Regions from separate parts of the Pseudomonas sp. NPDC099000 genome, predicted to be linked through region 3. Evidence: predicted binding sites of a transcription regulator. Region 3 holds the regulator's gene; each other region holds the start of a gene.
What was found. The regulator sigma-54, encoded in region 3, starts transcription at its own class of promoters, with help from an activator protein. The targets are predictions, from matches to a motif close to ANTGGCATNNANNTTGCTNT.
Positions count from the first base shown of each region.

Region 1: a site for sigma-54 is predicted at 1,846-1,865, ahead of ACIQV9_RS10155 (CmpA/NrtA family ABC transporter substrate-binding protein). Genes of this name have one in related genera too.
Region 2: a site for sigma-54 is predicted at 5,921-5,940, ahead of glnA (type I glutamate--ammonia ligase). Genes of this name have one in related genera too.

Region 1 is NZ_JBIWAF010000006.1:102,273-109,923, forward strand. Features, by position in the region: gene rmf (ribosome modulation factor) at 207-422, shown strand; gene ACIQV9_RS10150 (quinone-dependent dihydroorotate dehydrogenase) at 734-1,753, opposite strand; gene ACIQV9_RS10155 (CmpA/NrtA family ABC transporter substrate-binding protein) at 1,985-3,196, shown strand; gene ACIQV9_RS10160 (ANTAR domain-containing response regulator) at 3,212-3,787, shown strand; gene ACIQV9_RS10165 (nitrate/nitrite transporter) at 4,144-5,355, shown strand; gene ACIQV9_RS10170 (protein kinase) at 5,363-7,030, shown strand; partial or broken gene ACIQV9_RS10175 (NAD(P)/FAD-dependent oxidoreductase) at 7,325-7,651, shown strand, end outside.
Region 2 is NZ_JBIWAF010000016.1:119,672-127,322, forward strand. Features, by position in the region: gene ntrC (nitrogen regulation protein NR(I)) at 244-1,680, opposite strand; gene glnL (nitrogen regulation protein NR(II)) at 1,677-2,762, opposite strand; gene ACIQV9_RS19175 (DUF4124 domain-containing protein) at 2,993-3,613, opposite strand; gene ACIQV9_RS19180 (DUF4124 domain-containing protein) at 3,610-4,119, opposite strand; gene glnA (type I glutamate--ammonia ligase) at 4,418-5,824, opposite strand; gene thiI (tRNA uracil 4-sulfurtransferase ThiI) at 6,155-7,609, shown strand.
Region 3 is NZ_JBIWAF010000007.1:89,716-97,366, forward strand. Features, by position in the region: gene ACIQV9_RS11395 (hypothetical protein) at 1-407, shown strand, start outside; gene ACIQV9_RS11400 (superoxide dismutase) at 409-1,020, shown strand; gene ACIQV9_RS11405 (ZIP family metal transporter) at 1,051-1,944, shown strand; gene ACIQV9_RS11410 (HPr family phosphocarrier protein) at 1,953-2,228, opposite strand; gene rapZ (RNase adapter RapZ) at 2,244-3,101, opposite strand; gene ptsN (PTS IIA-like nitrogen regulatory protein PtsN) at 3,104-3,568, opposite strand; gene hpf (ribosome hibernation-promoting factor, HPF/YfiA family) at 3,581-3,889, opposite strand; gene ACIQV9_RS11430 (RNA polymerase factor sigma-54) at 3,964-5,457, opposite strand; gene lptB (LPS export ABC transporter ATP-binding protein) at 5,642-6,367, opposite strand; gene lptA (lipopolysaccharide transport periplasmic protein LptA) at 6,367-6,915, opposite strand; gene lptC (LPS export ABC transporter periplasmic protein LptC) at 6,902-7,474, opposite strand; gene ACIQV9_RS11450 (HAD family hydrolase) at 7,482-7,651, opposite strand, start outside.

The DNA.
Region 1 (7,651 bases), on a different contig from region 3:
GCATCTTTATGGTTACGTTCTTATGACAAAACGGTCATTCCCTCGATGTGACGCATTGGTTAGAACTCAACACAGGTTGACGCCGCAACGACGTCAACACCTTGGCTCGCGACGCCGGCAGCGAGCCCCAACGGCAGGAGTTTTTCTGCCAGACCTCAATTGAGGTCGACGCGATAAATACAGTCAACAAGTGAGGGCAACACCCTATGAGAAGACTTAAGCGTGATCCGTTGGAAAGAGCATTTTTGCGCGGATATCAATATGGCGTTGGTGGCAAATCCCGTGAGCTTTGCCCATTTACTCTACCGTCGGTACGCCAAGCCTGGATTAACGGCTGGCGAGAAGGACGCGGCGACAACTGGGACGGTATGACCGGCACTGCGGGAATCCACAGACTCAACGAACTTCACGCCGTCGGCTAACACAGGGCACACACTCCGACACGACAATCTGATTACGTAACGACTTACCACGCACGCCCCATCCGGGCGGCGGGCTCCGGCCCAGGGGCTCCTTCGAGGAGCCCTTTTTTATGCCTGTAAAAATTGCGGTAGGCTTTTGTGGCGAGGGGATTTATCCCCGTTCGGCGGCGAAGCCGTCGCAAATCCTGCCAATGAGTTTTGACTGATTCACCGAGTTGACTGGTTTTGGGGCCGCTTCGCGACCCAACGGGGATAAATCCCCTCGCCACAAAGAACTCACCTCAGCCCAGAAGCACTCTTGCCACAGGGGTTCAGCGCAGGGCGGCGATGGCGTCGACGGACTCGCGAATCAACGCCGGGCCTTTGTAGATGAAGCCGGAGTAGATCTGTACCAGGCTTGCCCCCGCGGCGATTTTCTCGGCCGCGTGCTTGCCCTCGGTGATGCCGCCCACGGCGATGATCGGCAAGCGACCAGCCAGTTCCGCTGCCAGCACCTTCACGGTGTGGGTGCTCTTGTCGCGAACCGGTGCGCCGGACAGACCGCCCGCTTCGTCACCATGCTCCATGCCTTCGACGCCCACGCGGCTCAGGGTGGTGTTGGTGGCGATCACCGCGTCCATCCCGGTTTCGATCAACGCCTGCGCGACCTGTGCGGTTTCTTCGTCGGTCATGTCCGGAGCAATCTTGATCGCCAGCGGAACATGTTTGCCGTGGCGCAGGGCCAGTTCTGCGCGACGGGTCGCCAGATCAGCCAGCAATTGCTTGAGCGAATCGCCGAATTGCAGGCTGCGCAGGCCCGGGGTGTTCGGCGAGCTGACGTTGACCGTCACGTAGCTGGCATGGGCGTAGACCTTGTCCAGGCAGATCAGGTAATCGTCGACGGCGCGCTCGACCGGCGTATCGAAGTTCTTGCCGATGTTGATGCCCAGCACGCCTTTGTATTTGGCCGCCGCCACGCGCGCCAGCAGGTGATCGACGCCAAGGTTGTTGAACCCCATGCGGTTGATGATCGCCTCGGCCTCCGGCAAACGGAAAATCCGTGGCTTGGGGTTGCCCGGCTGCGGACGCGGGGTGATGGTGCCGATTTCGACAAAACCGAAACCCAGCTGGGCAAACCCGTCGATGGCCGCGCCGTTCTTGTCCAGACCGGCCGCCAAACCTACCGGGTTCGGAAACTCCAGCCCCATGACGTTCACCGGCATATTCGCCGGCGCCTTGCACAGCAAACCGTTGAGGCCCAAACGCCCGCCCGCGCCGATCAGGTCCAGGGACAGATCGTGGGAGGTTTCCGGGGAAAGTTTGAACAACAGCTGACGGGCCAGGGTGTACATGGGCGGTTTTGACTCGAATGGCGGCGAAATGAGGCGGCGATTATAGCCGTGCATCGCGGTCGCAAGCGAGGTGCGCGACAAAATCAGCGGGCGATGGCATATGCCTTGCACCATCACTGACATCAGCACTCATGCCAACGGCGGGATGAGTCAAAAGACAAAGGCGTCGTCACCTGGCCTTGCCCTGGCAAGCAGCCCGGTACGGCGCTTTTTTTTGGAAGGTGTTTAGCCATGAATGAAACCACAGTAGGCCCACTGGCCTGGGTCAATGGCAGCGATGCCCCGGAAAAGACTGAAATCAACCTCGGCTTCATGGCCCTGAGCGACTGCGCCTCGGTGGTGGTCGCGGCCACGCAGGGTTTCGCGCAGCCTTACGGCCTGACCCTGAACCTCAAGCGCCAGTCGTCCTGGGCCAACCTGCGGGACAAACTGGTCAGCGGCGAACTCGACGCCGCCCACAGCCTGTACGGTCTGATCTACGCCGTGCACCTGGGCATCGGCGGCGTGGCGCCGACCGACATGGCGGTGCTCATGGGCCTGAACCAGAACGGCCAGAGCATTAACCTCTCTCATGGCTTGCAGGCCTTGGGGGTGACCAGTCCTGAAGCACTTCACCTGCACGTGCACCAAAGTCGCCCAAAACTGACCTTCGCCCAGACATTTCCCACAGGCACCCACGCCATGTGGCTGTATTACTGGCTCGCAAGTCAGGGCATCCATCCGTTGCAGGACGTCGACAGCGTGGTGGTGCCGCCGCCACAGATGGTCACGCACCTGCAAGCCGGGCGCATCGATGGTTTCTGCGTCGGCGAGCCGTGGTCCGCCAGCGCAGTGAAGCAGAACCAGGGATTCACGATGGCGACGAGCCAAAGCATCTGGCCCGACCATCCGGAAAAGGTCCTCGGCTGCACCCGCGCCTTTGTCGAGCAGTACCCGAACACCGCCCGGGCGTTGGTGATGGCGATCCTCGAAGCCAGCCGCTTTATCGAAGACAGCAGCGAAAACCGCCGCAGCACCGCGAAGCTGTTGAGCGCACCCGAATACCTTGATGCGCCGCTCGATTGCATCGAACCGCGCTTGCTCGGCGACTACGCCGATGGCCTCGGCAATCGCTGGCAGGACCCGCACGCCCTACGTTTCCATGCGGGCGGTGAGGTCAACGTGCCGTACTTGTCCGACGGCATGTGGTTCATGACCCAGTTCCGCCGCTGGGGCCTGTTGCGCGACGACCCGGATTACCTCGGCGTGGCCCGTCAGGTCCAACAACTAGACTTGTACCGAGAGGTCGCCAGCGCAGTCGGTGTTGCCTCCGAGGGCGAGGCAATGCGCAGCAGCCAGTTGATCGACGGCAAAATCTGGGACGGCTCCGACCCGACCGGCTATGCCCGCAGTTTCAAGTTGCACGCCATGAGCGACAGCTCGCCCCTTCTCGCCAGCCGCTGACAGGAGATTGCGAATATGTTGCGTATCCTGCTGATCAACGACACCGCGAAGAAAGTCGGTCGCCTGAAAGCGGCCCTGACCGAAGCCGGGTTCGAGGTGATCGACGAATCCGGCCTGACCATCGACCTGCCCGCGCGCGTCGAAACGGTGCGTCCGGACGTGATCCTGATCGATACCGAGTCACCGAGCCGCGATGTGATGGAGCAAGTCGTGCTGGTGAGTCGCGACCAACCGCGGCCGATTGTGATGTTTACCGATGAACACGACCCCGGTGTGATGCGTCAGGCGATCAAGTCCGGCGTCAGCGCCTACATCGTCGAAGGCATTCACGCACAACGCTTGCAGCCGATTCTCGACGTCGCCATGGCCCGCTTTGAAAGCGACCAGGCCCTGCGCGCCCAGCTCAACGCCCGCGACCAGCAACTGGCCGAGCGCAAGCGCATCGAGCTGGCCAAGGGGCTGCTGATGAAAATGAAGGACTGCAACGAAGAAGAGGCCTACACCCTCATGCGCCGCCAGGCCATGAGCCGGCAGCAGAAGCTGATTCAGGTGGCGGAGCAGATTATTGCCATGAGTGAACTGCTGGGCTAAGGCCTTGCGGAGCCTGTGAAGACGCCTTCGCGGGCAAGCCTCGCTCCTACAGGTTTTGTGTAACCCACAACTTCTGAACCCACCACAAAACCTGTAGGAGCGAGGCTTGCCCGCGAACCGCCACGACGCGGTTTCACCTGTTGGCACAGATCTGGCTAAGTAATCACTACAGGTAACCAACGGCGGTTGCCCCACCTACGACAAAGACGTCGCTCACCTCATTTGCCCACGGCGAATCGGGTGGCGGCGTTTTTTCGTTTTGGCCCCAGAGATCGGGGCCGGTGGTGCGGCCGAGGCGGCGCCCCACCTGCAAGCTCCTGACTCCTTCTCGAGACTCCCTACAGTTGAGGTGCGCGATGAATTCAAGCTTCTGGAAATCCGGTCATACGCCGACGTTGTTCGCAGCGTTCCTCTATTTCGACCTGAGTTTCATGGTCTGGTACCTGCTCGGCCCCTTGGCGGTGCAGATCGCCGCCGACCTGCACCTGACCACCCAACAGCGCGGGCTGGTGGTGGCCACGCCGATTTTGGCCGGGGCGGTATTGCGCTTTGTCATGGGCTTGCTGGCTGATCGCCTGTCGCCGAAAACCGCCGGGCTGATTGGCCAGGTGATCGTCATCTGTGCGCTGTTCGGCGCCTGGAAACTCGGCATTCACAGCTACGAGCAAGCGCTGGTGCTGGGCCTGTTCCTCGGCATGGCCGGTGCGTCGTTCGCCGTCGCGCTGCCGCTGGCCTCGCAATGGTATCCGCCGCAGCACCAAGGCAAGGCCCTGGGCATCGCCGGTGCCGGTAACTCGGGCACCGTGCTCGCCGCATTGATCGCCCCGGTGCTGGCGGCCGCCTTCGGCTGGAGCAACGTCTTCGGTTTCGCCCTGATCCCGCTGATCCTGACCATCATTGTGTTCGCCTGGCTGGCCAAAAACGCCCCTGAGCGGCCGAAAGCCAAGTCCATGTCCGACTACTTGAAGGCATTGGGCGACCGCGACAGCTGGTGGTTCATGTTTTTCTACAGTGTGACCTTCGGCGGCTTCATTGGCCTGGCCAGCGCCCTGCCCGGCTATTTCAACGACCAATACGGCCTGAGCCCGGTCACCGCCGGCTACTACACCGCAGCCTGTGTGTTCGGTGGCAGCCTGATGCGTCCATTGGGCGGCGCGCTGGCGGACCGATTCGGCGGGATTCGCACATTGCTGGGGATGTACACGGTTGCAGCGGTCTGCATCGCGGCGGTGGGTTTCAACTTGCCGAGTTCCTACGCGGCACTGGCGCTTTTCGTCTGCACCATGCTCGGTTTGGGTGCGGGTAACGGCGCGGTTTTCCAATTGGTCCCGCAGCGTTTTCGTCGGGAGATCGGCGTGATGACCGGTTTGATCGGCATGGCCGGCGGCATCGGTGGTTTCGCACTGGCGGCGGGCATGGGCGCAATCAAGCAAAGCACCGGCAGCTATCAACTGGCCTTGTGGCTGTTCGCCAGCCTTGGCGTACTCGCCTGGTTCGGTCTGCACGGGGTGAAACGTCGCTGGAGAACCACCTGGGGTTCGGCCGCTGTGACCGCTGCCCGGGTCTGAGACCTCAATGAGCCTGCAACTGAGTTTTGCCGAAGCGAGTGCCATCGGCCCTCGCGAGGAAAATCAGGACGCCCTGCGCCTGGTCACTCCGGCCCCGGCGCTGGCAGCGAGCAAGGGTTACCTGTTCGCCATCGCCGATGGGGTCAGTCAGTGCGCCGACGGCGGTCTCGCCGCCCGTTCGACCTTGCAGGCCTTGGCGCTGGACTATTACGCCACCCCGGAAACCTGGGGTGTCGCTCAGGCGCTGGATCGCCTGCTGCTGGCGCAAAATCGCTGGTTGCAGGCCAATGGCGGTGGGCAACCGTTGCTCACCACCGTCAGTGCTTTGGTCATGCGCGGCAGGCGTTTTACCCTGGCCCATGTCGGCGATTGCCGGGTGTATCGCTGGCACGCCGACACGTTGCAGCGAGTCAGCGAGGATCACGTTTGGGACCAGCCGGGCATGCAGCACGTGCTCAAGCGTGCCCTGGGGCTCGATCAGCATTTAGTCCTGGATTTTCTCGACGGTGAATTGCGCCTCGATGAGAGCTTCGTGCTGCTCAGCGATGGCATCTGGGCTGTTCTGGGCGACACCGCCATTGCGGCGATTCTGCGCGATCAACCGGACCTGCACAGCGCTGCGCAAACCCTGGTCAGCGCAGCGCACTTGGCCGGCAGTCAGGACAATGCCAGCGCTCTGTTGGTGCGAGTCGATGCCCTCGGTGAAACGAGCATCGGCGATGCGCTGATTCATTTGCAGCAATGGCCGCTGCCGCCCGCGCTGAAACCGGGCCAGACGTTCGAAGGTTGGCAGGTCGAAGGGATTCTCGGCCAGAGCCAGCAGTCGTTGCTTTATCGGGTTCGCGACAGCCAACAACAACCCTGGCTGCTGAAAACCTTGCCTGGGGCGCTGCGCGACGATCACTTGGCCGGGCAAGCATTGCTGTCGGAGGAGTGGTTTCTCAAGCGCGTGGCCGGACGGCATTTCCCTGAAGTCCATGCCGCCAGTCAGCGTCAGCATTTGTACTACGTGATGCGTGAATATTCCGGATCGACCCTGGCGGAGTTGCACGAACGGGTTGCAGCGCTGCCGCTGGCGCAATGGCAGGATTTGGCCGAGCGTCTGCTTAAGGCCGTCGGCATGCTGCATCGACGGCAGATTCTCCATCGCGATATCAAGCCGGAGAACTTGCTGTTGGGGGATGACGGTGAGTTGCGCCTGCTGGATTTCGGCCTCGCTTACTGTCCGGGCCTGTCCGAGGATCAGCCGACGGCCCTGCCCGGAACGCCGAGCTATATCGCGCCGGAAGCCTTTCGCGGTGATGCACCGACACCGCAACAGGACTTGTATGCCGTTGGCGTGACCTTGTATTTCTTGCTGACCGGGCATTATCCCTACGGCGAGATCGAAGCCTTCCAGCGCCCACGGTTCGGGGTTCCTGTCAGCGCCAGTCGCTATCGACCCGACCTGCCGGAATGGATTGCGCAAAGTCTGGAGCGCGCCGTGGCGGCGGATCCGGGTCAACGCTTTGAAACAGCGGAAGAATGGTTGCTGCTGTTGGAACAAGGCGAGCGGCGCAGTTTGAGCGTGCGACCCAGACCGCTGCTGGAGCGCGAACCGTTGAAGGTCTGGCGGACATTGGCGCTCGTGTCGTTGCTGGTGAACCTGGTGCTGCTGGTTGTAGCGCTCCATTAATGGGCAATGCGCTTTGATTCGGTGCAATAAATCACAGACCTCGGTTTGAGACCGCGACCCAACCCCAGCAAATTCGGGCATCTGAAGAACCTGGCACAACCACTGCATTACCTCTCCCAACAGACATAAAGCCCAGCCTTCAACGATGAAGGGTGCGCTTCCCGAGAGAACGGGACCAGGACAAAGGCGTCCTCGCTAGGCAACTAGCGGGACGCCTTTTTTTGTTTGCGCAAAATTTGTCGAGCAAGACCTGACAGCCCTGCTGAGGCGGGTCCGAGCTCCCCGGAGAACCTGATGAAAAAACTAAAACTGGTGATGATCGGCAACGGCATGGCCGGGGTTCGTACCCTGGAAGAACTGCTCAAGCTGAGCACCGAGCTGTACGACATCACGGTCTTCGGCGCCGAACCCCATACCAACTACAACCGCATCCTGCTGTCGCCGGTACTGGCCGGTGAGCAGACCTTTGAAGAGATCGTGCTGAACGACCTCGACTGGTACCTGGACAACCACATCAAATTGCTGCTCAACCGCAAAGTGGTGGAGATCGACCGGATCAAACGCAGGGTCATCGCCGACGACGGCACCGAAGCGGAATACGATCGCCTGCTGATCGCGACC
Region 2 (7,651 bases), on a different contig from region 3:
CGTGTTTTTTCGATAGGGATTCGATTGCGAACGTGGGCGGGATTTCGGATCTGTTGCCGTGCGCGATTGCGGTTCACGGTGCATTACGGCGGTGCACTTAGTCCCCAAAAGCATATTATTTGATCGTTCCCACGCTCTGCGTGGGAATGCAGCCCGGGACGCTTCGCGTCCCTGCCGAAGCGGACGCAGAGCGTCCATTAAGGCACTCCCACGCGGGAGCGTGGGAACGATCAGGTGAGGGAATTAACCCTCTTCCCCTTCATCATCATCCCCACCATCAACCTTCATTCCCAATTCCTTGATCTTGCGCGTCAGGGTATTACGCCCCCAGCCCAGCAAAACGGCGGCATCGCGGCGGCGGCCGGCGGTGTGTTTGAGGGCGGTTTCGATCATGATCCGCTCGAACGCCGGCACGGCGCTGTCGAGCAGGCTCGACTGACCGCGAGCCAGCGCCTGATCAGCCCACTGGCGCAGCGCTTGCTCCCAGTTGGTCACTGGCGCCGAATCCTGCGGCAGGCTCAGCAACTCCGGTGGCAGGTCACTGATGTGCACTTCGCGACCCGAAGCCATCACCGTGATCCAGCGGCAGGTGTTCTCCAGCTGACGCACGTTGCCGCCCCACGGCAGGTTCTTCAGGTACTCCTCGGTTTCGCTTTTCAGCAGCTTCGGCTCCACCGCCAGTTCTTGCGCAGCGCGGCTGAGGAAGTGCTTGGCCAGGGTCGGGATGTCTTCGCGACGGTCCGACAGCCGTGGAATGTGGATGCGGATCACGTTGAGGCGATGGAACAAGTCCTCACGGAATTTCCCGGCGTGCACCAGGGTTTCCAGATTCTGGTGAGTCGCGGCGATGATGCGCACATCGACCTTCACCGGCACATGGCCACCGACGCGGTAGAACTCGCCGTCCGCCAACACCCGCAGCAAACGAGTCTGGGTATCCGCCGGCATGTCGCCGATTTCATCGAGGAACAGCGTGCCGCCGTCAGCCTGTTCAAAACGTCCGCGACGCAGATTGGCCGCGCCGGTGAACGCGCCTTTCTCATGGCCGAACAGCTCGGATTCCATCAGGTCTTTCGGGATCGCCGCCATGTTCAGCGCAATGAACGGCGACGCCGCCCGTGGACTGTGGCGGTGCAGGGCGTGGGCTACCAACTCTTTACCGGTACCGGATTCGCCGTTGATCAGCACGGTGATGTTGGAGTGGCTCAAGCGCCCGATGGCTCGAAACACTTCCTGCATCGCCGGCGCTTCGCCGATGATTTCCGGGGTGCGGGTCAAGGCGACCGGGACTTCCAGACCTTGCTGTTCCTGGGCGTGCTGGTTCGCACGTTTGACCAGCGAAACGGCTTCGTCGACGTCGAACGGTTTTGGCAGGTACTCAAACGCGCCGCCCTGATAGGACGCGACCGCGCTGTCCAGATCGGAGTGCGCAGTCATGATGATCACCGGCAACCGTGGGTGTTGTTCGCGAATCCGCGCCAGAAGGTCCAGACCGCTGGCACCCGGCATGCGAATGTCGGAGATGATCACGTCCGGCTGCTGGCGCGCCAGGCGGCTCATCACGCCATCGGCGCTGTCGAAGCTTTGCGTGGTCATGCCTTCTTGCTGCAGGGCTTTTTCCAGGACCCAACGGATAGAACGGTCGTCATCGACGATCCACACGGTTTCACTACGGCTCATGTCGATGTGGCTCCTTGTTCCAGGGGCAGAAAGATCGAGAAGGTGGTGTGGCCTGGGTGGCTGTCACATTCGATCAGGCCCTGGTGCTGGCTGATGATGTTCTGGGTAATGGCCAGGCCCAGCCCGGTACCGTCCGGGCGGCCGCTGACCATGGGAAAGAAGATGGTTTCCTGCAACTCCGCGGGAATGCCCGGGCCGTTGTCGATGATTTCGATCTTGGTCACCAGGCGATGCCGCACGTGGCCGATGGTGAACTGGCGCATGGCGCGGGTGCGCAGGCTGATGCGGCCCAGGCGCAGCTCGTTCTGGCTGCTGATGGCCTGCATCGCATTGCGCACGATATTCAATACCGCCTGAATCATTTGTTCGCGGTCGATCAATACGTCGGGAATGCTTGGGTCGTAATCGCGCACCAAAGTGATGCAGCCTTGGCTTTCCGCTTCCACCAGATGGCAGACGCGTTCCAGCACTTCGTGGACGTTGCACATGGCCAGCGACGGCAGTTTGTTGGAGCCGAGCATGCGGTCCACGAGGTTTCGCAGGCGGTCGGCTTCTTCAATGATGACGTTGGTGTAATCGCGCAGGCTTTCTTCCGGCAGTTCGCGGGCGAGCAGTTGAGCTGCGCCGCGAATACCGCCCAGCGGATTCTTGATCTCGTGGGCGAGGCCGCGCACCAGCATTTTGCTGGTTTCCTGCTTCGACAGCTGCGCCTCTTCCTTGGTGATCCGCAGCAAGCGGTCACGGGGGTGGACTTCGAGCAGCAACATCGTCGCGCCGTTGGCCAGGATCGGTGTTACCGCGTAGTCGACGGTCAGCGTCTGGCCGGTGAGGGCGGTGAGCATCGCTTCGCGCTTGGTGAACGGGTGCGCCTGCTCGACCGCCTGGCGCAGGGAGTTCAGCGCTTCGGTGGATTCGGTGAACAACTCGCTGATGAACTGCCCATGGCTACGCTGACCGCTGATGGCCAGGAGCATCTCCGCTGCCGGGTTCATGTACTCAAGGCGCAATTCGGCGTCGAGCAGGATGGTGGCGGTGGTCAGATTGTCGAGTAGCAGACGATGCAGTGCGTCACTGATGGTCATTAGGACCTCTTTTGGAGCAGGGCATGCGCGTGGATAACGCGCCGATACGAGGAAAATGCAAAAACCAAACCAAGGCTCCGAAAAGAAGCGTTTAAAGCCTGAAACGGGCGTTTGACGATCGTTTGCGTGGCGTTCTGCCAGCTTCCGCGGGTACTTTCGAACCAAAATGGGTTGGGATGTGGGTACGGTGCAACCTATTGCACCAATATAGTGCGCAAAGCTGAACGAGGTTAGAAGAAACGCAGGAAGGGATTTTTTTCTTCTTCAGGTTTGTCTTTGAGCGGACATTCCGGCCGTTGGCCGTAGTCGGTGAGGACGCAGGGTTTGACTTTGCGCTTCTGTGCGAGGGAGATGCGCAGCATCTGGAAGGGTTGATTGGCCGTGCGTTCGACGGTACGACCCTGTTCGTCGAGGATTTCCACGGACAGGTTATGGCTGCCTCGGTCGATGTTGCTCAGGGCAAATACAGGGCTGAGGCCGGGCTCGGCGGTGGGTTGGCCGTCGAGCAGCAATCGGTAGCGGTGCCCTCGTTGCAGGCCGGGTTCATTGGTGACACTGACGATCAGCTCGCCGGCATTGCTACGGACCGTAGCGTCCGGTTCCGGGACCAGCACGCGGAGCATGTCGTAGTGGAACAAAGGTTTGTCTTCGGTTTTCTGCGTAGCAATCACCGGCGCCGCCCTGGTGGGGTTGGCAGACATGCGATTGCTCGTCGCCAGCGGCACGCGCTTGGCGTTGCCTGAGCCTGGTTGGTCGGTGTAGACCCGGTTGCCGTGAGCGTCGACGTAGGTGAAGACCTCGGCCGTGACCGGCAGCGCGATCAGGCAGGCCATCAGCAGCCACATCCTCATCGCTTGTGCACCCGTTGCACGGTGAATGTCACCGTCGGGCTTTGCTGGACGATGTTCTCACCGTCGATTACTTGCACTGCCAGGCTGTGTTCGCCACGGTCGATGTTCACCAGTTGCAGGATCGGCACGTTGCTCGATTGCCCATAGGGTTGGCCGTCAAGCAACAATCTGAGCAGATGCGGCGCTTGCAGGCGCGGTTTGATCATGACGCTGACCGTGAACGTGCCGTTGTTGGCGCGCAGGGCTTCGTCGGTGGGCAAACCGGTCAGCTCCAGCACCTCGTAGGCGCTGCGCGGCTGCTCGCGATTGCTGGCTTCGGCAGCGGGCACAGGAGGTGCCTGGGGCGCAACACTGTTGAGCGGTGGCAACTCGACCGGCTGCGCCTTGACGCCGTCGGGCGGTTGATTGCTGTAGGCAGTGTTACCGGAGGCGTCGGTGTACTTATAGATCTGCGCTGCGGCGGGCAGGGCGATCAGCAGCAACATCAGTAAAAAACCACGACCCATAAAATCGACCAGAAGCGAAGGCGTTGGGTTGCAGCATAGGTCAGGGGTGGCGATTGACCCAAGGCGTTAACATTTCGGAATGATTTGCTGATCTTTCTCGAACACCACAAAACCTTGTAGGAGTGAGCCTGCTCGCGATAGCGGTGTGCCAGCAACATTCATTTTGGATGAGAAACCGCTATCGCGAGCAGGCTCACTCCTACAGGGGTTATTCGTTGGTCGTGAAATCGTGGGCATAAAAAAGACCTCCCGAAGGAGGCCTCTTTTTTGTCACGCCGCTTGCGCAGGCGCTACCGGATCAGCAGCTGTAGTACAGCTCATATTCCAGTGGGTGTACGAAGGTACGTACTTTGATTTCTTCTTCGCTTTTCAGAGCGATGTAAGCGTCGATGAAGTCATCGGAGAACACGCCGCCTTTGGTCAGGAACGCACGACCTTTGTCCAGCTCGTCCAGGGCTTCTTTCAGGCTGCCGCAAACTTGCGGGATCTCTTTCGCCTCTTCAGGCGGCAGGTCATACAGGTTTTTGTCAGCAGCATCGCCAGGGTGGATCTTGTTCTGGATACCGTCCAGGCCGGCCATTACCAGGGCAGCGAAGGCCAGGTACGGGTTGGCTGCCGGATCCGGGAAGCGAGCTTCGATACGGCGAGCGCGAGGGCTGGACACGTAAGGAATACGGATCGAAGCGGAACGGTTACGAGCCGAGTAGGCCAGCATTACTGGAGCTTCGAAACCTGGGACCAGACGCTTGTAGGAGTTGGTCGACGGGTTGGTGAAGCCGTTCAGTGCTTTACCGTGCTTGATGATGCCGCCGATGAAGTACAAAGCGGTGTCGGACAGGCCGGCATAGCCTTCGCCAGCGAAGGTGTTCTTGCCATCTTTGGCGATGGACAGGTGAACGTGCATGCCCGAACCGTTGTCGCCGTAAAGCGGCTTAGGCATGAAGGTCGCGGTGCGGCCATAAGCGACAGCCACGTTGTGTACGCAGTATTTCAGGGTCTGAACTTCGTCAGCCTTGGCGACCAGGGTGTTGAACTTCACACCGATTTCGTTCTGGCCAGCAGTGGCCACTTCGTGGTGGTGAACTTCGATGACCAGGCCCATTTCTTCCATGGCGTTGCACATGGAGGTACGGATTTCGTGGTCGTGGTCAAACGGTGGAACCGGGAAGTAACCGCCTTTGATACCTGGACGGTGGCCATGGTTGCCACTTTCGATGTCCTGGTCGGACATCCAGGAACCTTGTTCGGAGAAGATTTTGAACATCGAACCGGAGATGTCGGACTTGAACTTCACCTGATCGAAGATGAAGAACTCAGGCTCCGGGCCTACGAATACGGTGTCGCCGATACCGGTCGACTTCAGGTATTCCTCGGCACGCTTGGCGATCGCACGTGGGTCGCGATCGTAGCCTTGCATGGTCGAAGGCTCGATTACATCGCAAACGATGATCAGCGTTGGGTCTTCGGTGAACGGGTCGAGAACGGCAGTGCTGTCGTCCGGCAGCAGGATCATGTCGGAAGCTTCGATGCCTTTCCAGCCAGCGATGGAGGAACCGTCGAACATTTTGCCTTCTTCGAAGAAAGCTTCATCCAGCGCGTCGCGAGCCGGCATGGTCACGTGGTGCTGAGTGCCTTTGGTGTCCGTGAAGCGCAGATCAATCCACTTGACGTCATGATCTTTGATGAGTTGAACCGACTTCGACATAGTGTCCTCCGGGTGGCTTCGGGCTTAGTAGTGGATGCCCTTAGAATGTGGGTGATGCCGGCGCGAATACTCTGCCAAGGCAACCTGCCTCACAAGGGAGCAAATTGCATGCCAGTGCCCCACCATGGGTTTTTTGCCCCAATATCACGCTTATAAAGGCACAAAGCGTCTGTATGCGGAAAATCTCGCCCTACAATGTAGCGTTAAAATCAACAAATGACCCGTTTTGGTGCGCGCAAAACCTTCTGCACATAAACTGGTTAAACCTTGAGCAATTTCCGCTATAATCCGCGCCCCCCTTTTTCGGCTGGCCCAGCGCGCGCTGTTTTCATGAAACTAATCGTAAAAGTCTTCCCCGAGATCACCATCAAGAGCCGCCCGGTACGGATGCGTTTCATCCGCCAGTTGGCCAAAAACATCCGTACCGTGCTCCGCGACCTGGACCCGGCTGTGGTGGTGAACGGTGTCTGGGACAATCTCGAGCTGGAAACGCGCGTCAGTGAGCCCAAGGCCCTGAAGGAAATGACCGAGCGCCTGAGCTGCATGCCGGGCATCGCGCATTTCCTGCAAGTCGACGAATACCCGCTGGGTGACTTCGACGACATCGTTGCCAAGTGCAAGCAGCACTACGGTGATGCGCTGGCCGGGAAGATCTTTTCGGTGCGCTGCAAGCGCGGCGGGCACCACACCTTCTCGTCCATGGACGTGGAAAAATACGTCGGCAGCCAGCTGCGTCGTCAGTGCGGTGCCGCCGGAATTTCGCTGAAAGAGCCGGAAATCGAAGTTCGCATCGAAATTCGCGACCAACGGTTGTATGTGATCCACAGCCAGCACAACAGCATCGGCGGATATCCGCTGGGTGCCCTGGAGCAGACGCTTGTGCTGATGTCCGGCGGCTTCGATTCGACCGTTGCTTCTTACCAGGTCATGCGCCGCGGCCTGATGAGCCATTTCTGCTTCTTCAATCTGGGCGGACGGGCCCATGAACTGGGCGTCATGGAAGTCGCGCACTTCATCTGGAAGAAGTACGGCAGCTCCCAACGCGTGTTATTTGTGAGCGTGCAATTCGAGGAAGTACTGGGAGAAATTCTCGGGAAAGTCGATAACAGTCATATGGGTGTAGTTTTGAAGCGTATGATGTTGCGCGCTGCTTCCCGTATTGCCGATCGGCTGGACATCGATGCGCTGGTTACCGGCGAGGCGATTTCCCAGGTGTCGAGCCAGACATTGCCGAACCTGTCCGTGATCGACTGCGTGACCGACAAGCTGGTCTTGCGTCCGCTGATCGCCAGTCACAAGCAGGACATCATCGACCTGGCCAACGAAATCGGCACTGCCGACTTCGCCAAGCACATGCCGGAATACTGCGGGGTCATCTCGGTGAACCCCAAGACCCACGCCAAGCGTCCACGCGTGGAGTACGAAGAACAACAGTTCGACATGGCAGTACTTGAGCGTGCGCTCGAGAACGCCAAACTGGTGCCGATCGATCGCGTGATCGACGAATTGGGCCAGGACTTGCAGATCGAAGAAGTCAGCGAAGCGCTGGCTGGTCAGATCGTCATCGATATCCGTCACCCGGATGCCGCTGAAGACGACCCGCTGGGCCTTGCTGGCATTGAGGTACAAACGATGCCGTTTTATGCATTGAACGCTCGTTTCAAGGAACTGGACCCTACTCGCCAGTACCTGCTGTATTGCGACAAAGGCGTGATGAGTCGCCTGCATGCCCACCATTTGCTCAGTGAGGGGCATGCCAATGTGCGCGTTTATCGACCGAGCTAAGAGCCCGGGGCTGTATGCCTGTGGCCTGCGTCACCGGCCCCC
Region 3 (7,651 bases):
TCGAAAGGGCCAATCGCCATTTCATGCTGGGCGAATTGGTCGATGCCCGCGAGGCTTACTTGCAGGCCCTTGCCCTGGCCCAGGTGTTGTTCGAGCGCTGGGCGGATGCCGACGAAGCGGTGGCGGCCTGCGTGATTTCCCATCACAACCTGGCGGACCTGCATTTGCGTCTGAACCAGCCGGAGGAGAGCGCCGAATACTTGTGCGCGATCCATCAGCGGTTGTTGCAGACCCTGCAGGACCCGCGCCTGGCCCCGGCCCTGCGTGAAGCCGCGCTGCGCCAAAGCAGCAAAACTTATGTCGAGCTGCTGAATTTCATCAGCGAACACTGCGAATACCCGCGCACCCACCGTTTGCTGCACACCGATACCGCATCGCCTGCGCCTCTACATCATGGAGTCCATTGAAATGGCTTTTACCTTGCCTGCCCTGCCTTACGCTTACGATGCCCTGGAACCGCATATCGATGCGCAAACCATGGAGATCCACTACACCAAGCACCATCAGACCTACATCAATAATCTCAATGCCGCGGTCGAAGGCACCGAATTTGCCGAGTGGTCGGTGGAAAAGCTGGTCGCCAGCGTCCAGCAACTGCCGAAAAAACTCCGCGCGGCGGTGATCAATCAGGGCGGCGGCCACGCCAACCATTCGCTGTTCTGGGAAGTGATGGCGCCTCACGGCGGCGGCAAACCCGACGGTGCGCTGGCCAAGGCGATTGATGAGCAACTGGGCGGTCTGGACAGTTTCAAGGATGCGTTCACCAAAGCTGCGCTGACCCGATTTGGCAGTGGCTGGGCGTGGCTCAGCGTCACGCCGCAAAAGACCCTGATTGTGGAAAGTAGCGGTAACCAGGACAGCCCGTTGATGAATGGCAATACGCCGATCCTTGGCCTGGACGTCTGGGAGCACGCTTATTACCTGCAATATCAGAACCGTCGTCCGGAATACATTAATGCGTTCTACAACGTGATCATTTGGCCTGAAGTCACTGCGCGTTATCAGGCTGCGCTGGTTTAAGTCCTCTATAAAAACAATCCAAGGCTGACTATGGGCACTGAAACACTGGCAATCGGCAGCGGACGAATGTTTCGTTACGCGTTGGGATCGCTGTTGCTGCTGGCGGGCATGTCGTTATTGGTCGCCCATGGGCTGGCGTGGCTGAATCTCGAACCCAAACTGTTGCGTGCTCTGCAGGGCGGGGCGATTTGCGCCCTGGGCACTGCGTTGGGTGCGGTGCCGGTGCTGGTGATTCGGCGGATGCCACAGGCGGTCAGCGACACACTGCTCGGTTTCGGTGCCGGGGTGATGCTTGCGGCGACGGCGTTTTCGCTGATCGTTCCGGGTATCTCCGCTGCTGAAAGCCTGGGGCTGACTCCCTGGGCGGCCAGTGGCCTGATCAGCTTCGGCATCATGCTCGGCGCGTTCGGGCTGTTTCTGGTGGACCGAAAGGTGTCTGGCGCTTCGCCGGAAATGTTCGTCGGAACGCTGGAGCGGCCATTCATCCCGCCACGGATCTGGCTGTTTGTGTTTGCCATCATTGCCCACAACATTCCTGAAGGCATGGCGGTCGGAGTCTCGGCCGGTGGTGGAATGCCCGATGCTGACAGCCTGGCCATGGGCATCGCGTTGCAGGATGTGCCGGAAGGACTGGTAATCGCGCTGGTGTTGGCCGGGGCGGGAATGTCGCGGGTCAAGGCGTTCCTGATAGGTGCTGCGTCAGGTCTGGTCGAGCCGGTCTTCGCGCTGTTGTGCGCCTGGCTGGTGAGCCTGGCCGAATTGCTGTTGCCGTTGGGATTGGCGTTGGCGGCGGGTGCGATGTTGCTGGTGGTCACCCATGAAGTCATCCCCGAGTCGCGGCGCAATGGTCACGACAAGCTGGCGAGCCTTGGCTTGTTGATCGGGTTTTGTTTGATGATGGTGATGGATACTGCACTCGCCTAGGCGAGTGCTTAGCCGCCTTCGCCGAAGTAGTCGTTGATCAAATCCACCAATGCTTGCAAGGCATCGTCGGCCTGCTCACCTTCGGTACTCAGGTGAATTTTTGTTCCCTTGCCGGCGGCGAGCATCATCATGGCCATGATGCTTTTGCCGTCTACCATGGACTCGGGAGTACGTCCGACCCGTATCGTGCAATCCTTGAACTCACCGGCAACGCCAACGAATTTTGCCGAAGCACGGGCATGAAGGCCCAGCTTGTTGATGATTTCTATTTCCCGAGCAGGCATCGCGATGTGAATCCTTTAGCTGAGGTCGCGGTGGCGAACCTGGACGTTCTTCAGGGATTGTTGCAGGACCTGGCCCAGACGTTCGGTCAGGTAGACGGAGCGGTGATGCCCGCCGGTGCAGCCAATGGCAATGGTGACATAAGCGCGGTTGCTGGCGGCAAAGCGCGGCAACCACTTGAGCAGGTAAGTGGAAATGTCCTGAAACATCTCTTCGACGTCCGGTTGTGCCGCCAGGTACTCGGCCACCGGTTGATCAAGCCCGGACTGATCGCGCAATTCCGGCTTCCAGTAAGGGTTGGGCAGGCAGCGCACGTCGAACACCAGGTCGGCATCTACCGGCATGCCACGTTTGAATCCGAAAGATTCCACCAGGAACGCAGTGCCGCTATCTGGCTGGTTCAACAGGCGCAACTTGATGGTATCGCGTAGTTGATACAGGTTCAGGTTGGTGGTGTTGACTTTGAGGTCCGCCAGATCGGCGATCGGCCCCAGCAAACTGGTTTCGTCCTGAATCGCCTCCGCCAACGAACGGTGGGCAGTACTCAGCGGGTGGCGACGGCGGGTTTCCGAGAAGCGTTTGAGCAAGGTCTCTTCGTCGGCGTCCAGGTACAACACATCGCATTTGATATGCCGACTGCGGACTTCTTCCAGCAGCTCCGGAAACCGCGATAGATGACTCGGCAGGTTGCGCGCATCGATAGATACAGCAACCAGCGGTTGTGCGAGTTCAGTATGAATCAGCGCTCGCTCGGCCAGTTCCGGCAGCAATCCGGCGGGCAGGTTGTCGATGCAGTAGTAGCCGTTGTCCTCGAGAACATCGAGTGCGGTACTTTTACCTGAGCCGGAACGGCCACTGACGATGATCAGGCGCATGATTAATGACCGTTTTGCTCGTCCAGGACAACCTGATACAAGGCTTCATTGCTCGGGGCGCTGCGCAGTTTTTCGCGGACTTCCTTGCGATCGAGCATGCTGGCGATCTGGCGCAGTAGTTCCAGGTGGGCATCGGTAGCGGCTTCCGGGACCAGCAGAACGAACAGCAGGTCAACCGGGGCGCCGTCGATGGCGTCGAAATCGATGGGTGCATCGAGGTGCATCAAGGCACTAATGGGTGAGGTGCAACCCTTGAGGCGACAGTGGGGAATGGCGATGCCGTTGCCAAAACCGGTAGAACCGAGTTTTTCACGGGCGACCAGGCTCTCGAAAACATCCTGCATGGCCAGATCCGGCACTTCGCGGTGGATAAGGTTGGCAATTTGCTCGAGGGCTTTCTTTTTGCTGCCGCCCGGCACGTTCACGAGGGAACGGCCGGGGGTCAGGATGTTTTCAAGTCGGATCATGGGTTGGGAGTGTTAACGACCGGTCGCGCCCTGAAGGAGGCTTTGGGTCTTTTCCTTATGCTTTTTGAGTTGTTTATCCAGCTTGTCGGTCAGTGCGTCGATCGCCGCGTACATATCGGTATGCTCCGCGTTTGCGACCACTTCATTGCCGGGAATATGCAGCGTGGCTTCGATTTTCTGCTTGAGCTTTTCGACCGTCATCGTGACCTGCACGTTGGTGATCTTGTCGAAATGCCTCTCTAATCGTTCGAGTTTTTCGCCGATGTAGGCGCGCAGAGGTTCGGTCACTTCCAGTTGGTGTCCACTGATGTTGACTTGCATACAGCTTCTCCTTCGTTGCCAGTGCATAAAGCGGTAGATCAGATGATCTACCACTGGAACGCTGTGGCGTGGCTCTACATCAACCGCTTGCGTTCGCTCGAAGGCGCGATCCCTAGAGATTCGCGGTACTTGGCGACGGTGCGGCGAGCCACCTGAATGCCTTGTGCCTCCAGTAAACCAGCGATCTTGCTGTCACTCAACGGCTTTTTCTGATTTTCCGCGGCAACCAGTTTTTTGATGATCGCGCGGATCGCTGTGGACGAGCATTCACCGCCTTCGGAGGTGCTGACGTGGCTGGAGAAAAAGTATTTCAGTTCATAGATGCCCCGAGGGGTATGCATGAATTTCTGCGTGGTCACCCGTGAAATCGTCGACTCGTGCATCCCCACCGCTTCGGCGATGTCATGCAGCACCAGCGGTTTCATCGCTTCGTCGCCGTACTCCAGGAAGCCGCGCTGGTGCTCGACAATCTGGGTGGCCACTTTCATCAGGGTTTCGTTGCGACTTTGCAGGCTTTTGATGAACCAGCGGGCTTCTTGCAACTGATTGCGCATGAAAGTGTTGTCGGCGCTGGTGTCGGCGCGGCGCACAAACCCGGCGTATTGGGCGTTGACCCGCAGTCGTGGCACCGATTCCTGGTTCAGCTCGACCAGCCAGCGCTCATTGTCCTTGCGCACGATCACGTCAGGGACAACGTACTCGGCTTCACTGGACTCGATCTGCGAGCCCGGGCGCGGGTTGAGGCTCTGCACCAGCTCGATGACCTGGCGCAATTCATCTTCCTTGAGCTTCATGCGACGCATCAGCTGGCTGTAATCACGGCTGCCGAGCAGGTCGATGTAGTCGGTGACCAGACGTTTCGCTTCGGCCAGCCAAGGCGTCTTGGCTGGCAGTTGGCGCAATTGCAGCAGCAGGCATTCGCCCAGGTTGCGGGCGCCAATGCCGGCTGGTTCGAATTGCTGGATGCGGTGCAGGACGGCTTCGATTTCGTCCAGTTCGATGTCCAGTTCCGGATCGAAGGCCTCGAGAATTTCCTCGAGGGTTTCGTCCAGGTAGCCCTGATTGTTGATGCAGTCGATCAGGGTCACGGCGATCAGGCGATCGGTGTCGGACATCGGTGCCAGGTTCAGTTGCCACAACAAATGGCTTTGCAGGCTTTCACCGGCCGATGTGCGGGTGGTGAAATCCCACTCGTCGTCATCATTGCTCGGCAGGCTGCTGGCGCTGGTCTGGTAGACGTCTTCCCACGCGGTATCGACGGGCAGCTCGTTGGGAATGCGCTCGTTCCAGTCGCCTTCCTCGAGGTTATCCACCGTCGGGGCGGTTTCCTGGTAAGAGGGTTCCGAAATATCGGCGTTGGGGAGCTGTTCGGCTTTGTCGGCCAAGGGGTCGGCGTTATCGAAGTCGTCGCCTTCTTCCTGGCGTTCGAGCATCGGATTGGACTCCAGGGCCTCCTGGATTTCCTGTTGCAGGTCCAGGGTCGACAATTGGAGCAGGCGGATGGCCTGTTGGTGCTGAGGTGTCATCGTCAGCTGCTGGCCCATTCTCAAGACTAGCGATGGTTTCATGGCAGGGGCTTAACACCTTATTCGCCGGCGCACATGCGCCATCCACTACAGGGCGCCGGAGCGCCAAACATAAGCAAATTATATGCCCGAAACTGCAGCGTTTGCCTAGAGCGCTGTAACAATAAAAAAGTATTGATTTTTTATCGAGACAAGCGCTCGGACAATCAGCCAGACACCTTAGCGCTTAAAGGCGGAATTCGTGGCCCAGATACACTTCCTTGACCAGTTCGTTGGCCAGGATGGTGGCGGAGTCACCTTCGGCGATCAGTTGGCCATCGTTGACGATGTAGGCGGTTTCGCAGATATCCAGGGTTTCACGGACGTTGTGGTCAGTGATCAGCACGCCAATGCCTTTGGCCTTGAGGTGGTAGATGATCTGTTTGATGTCGCCCACCGAAATCGGGTCCACACCGGCGAATGGTTCGTCGAGGAGGATGAATTTCGGGTTGGTGGCCAGTGCCCGGGCGATTTCCACCCGGCGACGCTCACCGCCGGACAGGCTCATGCCGAGGTTGTCGCGGATATGGCTGATGTGGAATTCCTGCAGCAGGCTTTCCAGCTCCTTGCGACGCTCGGCCTTGTCGAGTTCCTTGCGGGTCTCGAGGATGGCCATGATGTTGTCCGCCACCGACAGTTTGCGGAAGATCGACGCTTCTTGCGGAAGATAGCCGATACCGGCCTTTGCACGGCCGTGCATCGGTTGGTGGCTGACGTCCAGATCATCGATCAGCACGCGGCCCTGATCGGCCTGCACCAGGCCGACGATCATGTAGAAGCAGGTGGTCTTGCCGGCGCCGTTAGGACCTAGCAGGCCGACGATTTGACCGCTGTCGATGGACAGGCTGACGTCGCGCACGACCTGGCGGCTCTTGTAGCTCTTGGCCAGATGCTGAGCTTTCAGAGTTGCCATTACTGGGCCTTTTGCTCGTCGGTTTTCTTCTTCGGCTGGATCACCATGTCGATGCGCGGGCGCGACTCGGTGACCTTGGCGCCTGTCGCGCGACCGGCGCTCGCAAGCTTTTTCTCGGTGTCGTAGACGATTTTCTCGCCTTGGGTGGTGTTGTTGTCCTTGTCGATAACTTTTGCCTTATCGATCAGCACGACGCGGTTTTGCGAGGCGTGGTACTGGATAGTCACCCCCCAACCCTGAACAGGCTTGGTGTCGCCAGCCGTCTGCATCTGCTCGAAGTAGGCCAGGTTGCCCACCGAGGTCACCACATCGATGTCGCCAGCCGGGGTGCGGGTGATGGTCACGGTATTGCCAGTGACCTTCATCGAGCCCTGAGTAATGATCACGTCACCTTTATAGGTGGCAACGCCATTCTTGTCGTCCAGTTGGGCGTCGTCGGCCTGAATGCGGATAGGCTGCTCTTGATCGTTCGGCAGAGCCCAGGCGCTCACGCTTCCCAGTGCTGCGCCCAGACTGAGCAAAATAGGGAGAGTTTTAACGAGCCTCATACTGTCCTCTTACGTTCGATAGCAGGTGTATCCTGCTTTCTTTCAAATACGCTTTCATTCCGTTGCCTGTCGATACACCGCCAGCGCCGTCGATTCTAACGGGTTGATCGGTCTGCGCATATTGCTCCTTGGGGAACACAGTCATACGGGTGGTGGTAATCAGGGTCCTACGGTTTTTCTCGTCGAAACGGGTGATGCGCACCGAATCGATCAGCTCGACCTGAGTGCCGTCCGGGTTGACTTCGCCGTGCTCACTCTGGACGTGCCAGGGGAACTGCGTACCGCGAAACATGTTCAGGTCGGGGTTGGTCAGCAACGTCACCTCGCTCACTTTCAGGTGTTCGACCTTGTCGGACGTCATTTCGTACTGCAATTTGCCGTCCGGCAGGTACTGCACGCTGTGTGCGTTGAGGGCGTAATAGTCGATCGCGCTTTCATCGACCTTGGCTACGGGTTTGTCGAGGAAGCGTTCCGGGCTGATGTTCCAGTAGCCGACCGCGGCGAACAGCGCCGCGATGCAGCCGAACAGCAGGAGGTTACGAATCTTTTTGCTCAGCATAATGGGCTCACAGGTACGCGGCGTTGGCCGCATCGAGGCGGCCCTGGGCGCGCAGGATCAATTCACAGAATTCGCGAGCGGCACCCTCGCCACCACGGGCCAGGGTAATGCCATGGGCGTGTTCACGCACGAAGCTGGCAGCGTTTGCTACGGCCATGCCCAGGCCCACGCGGCGAA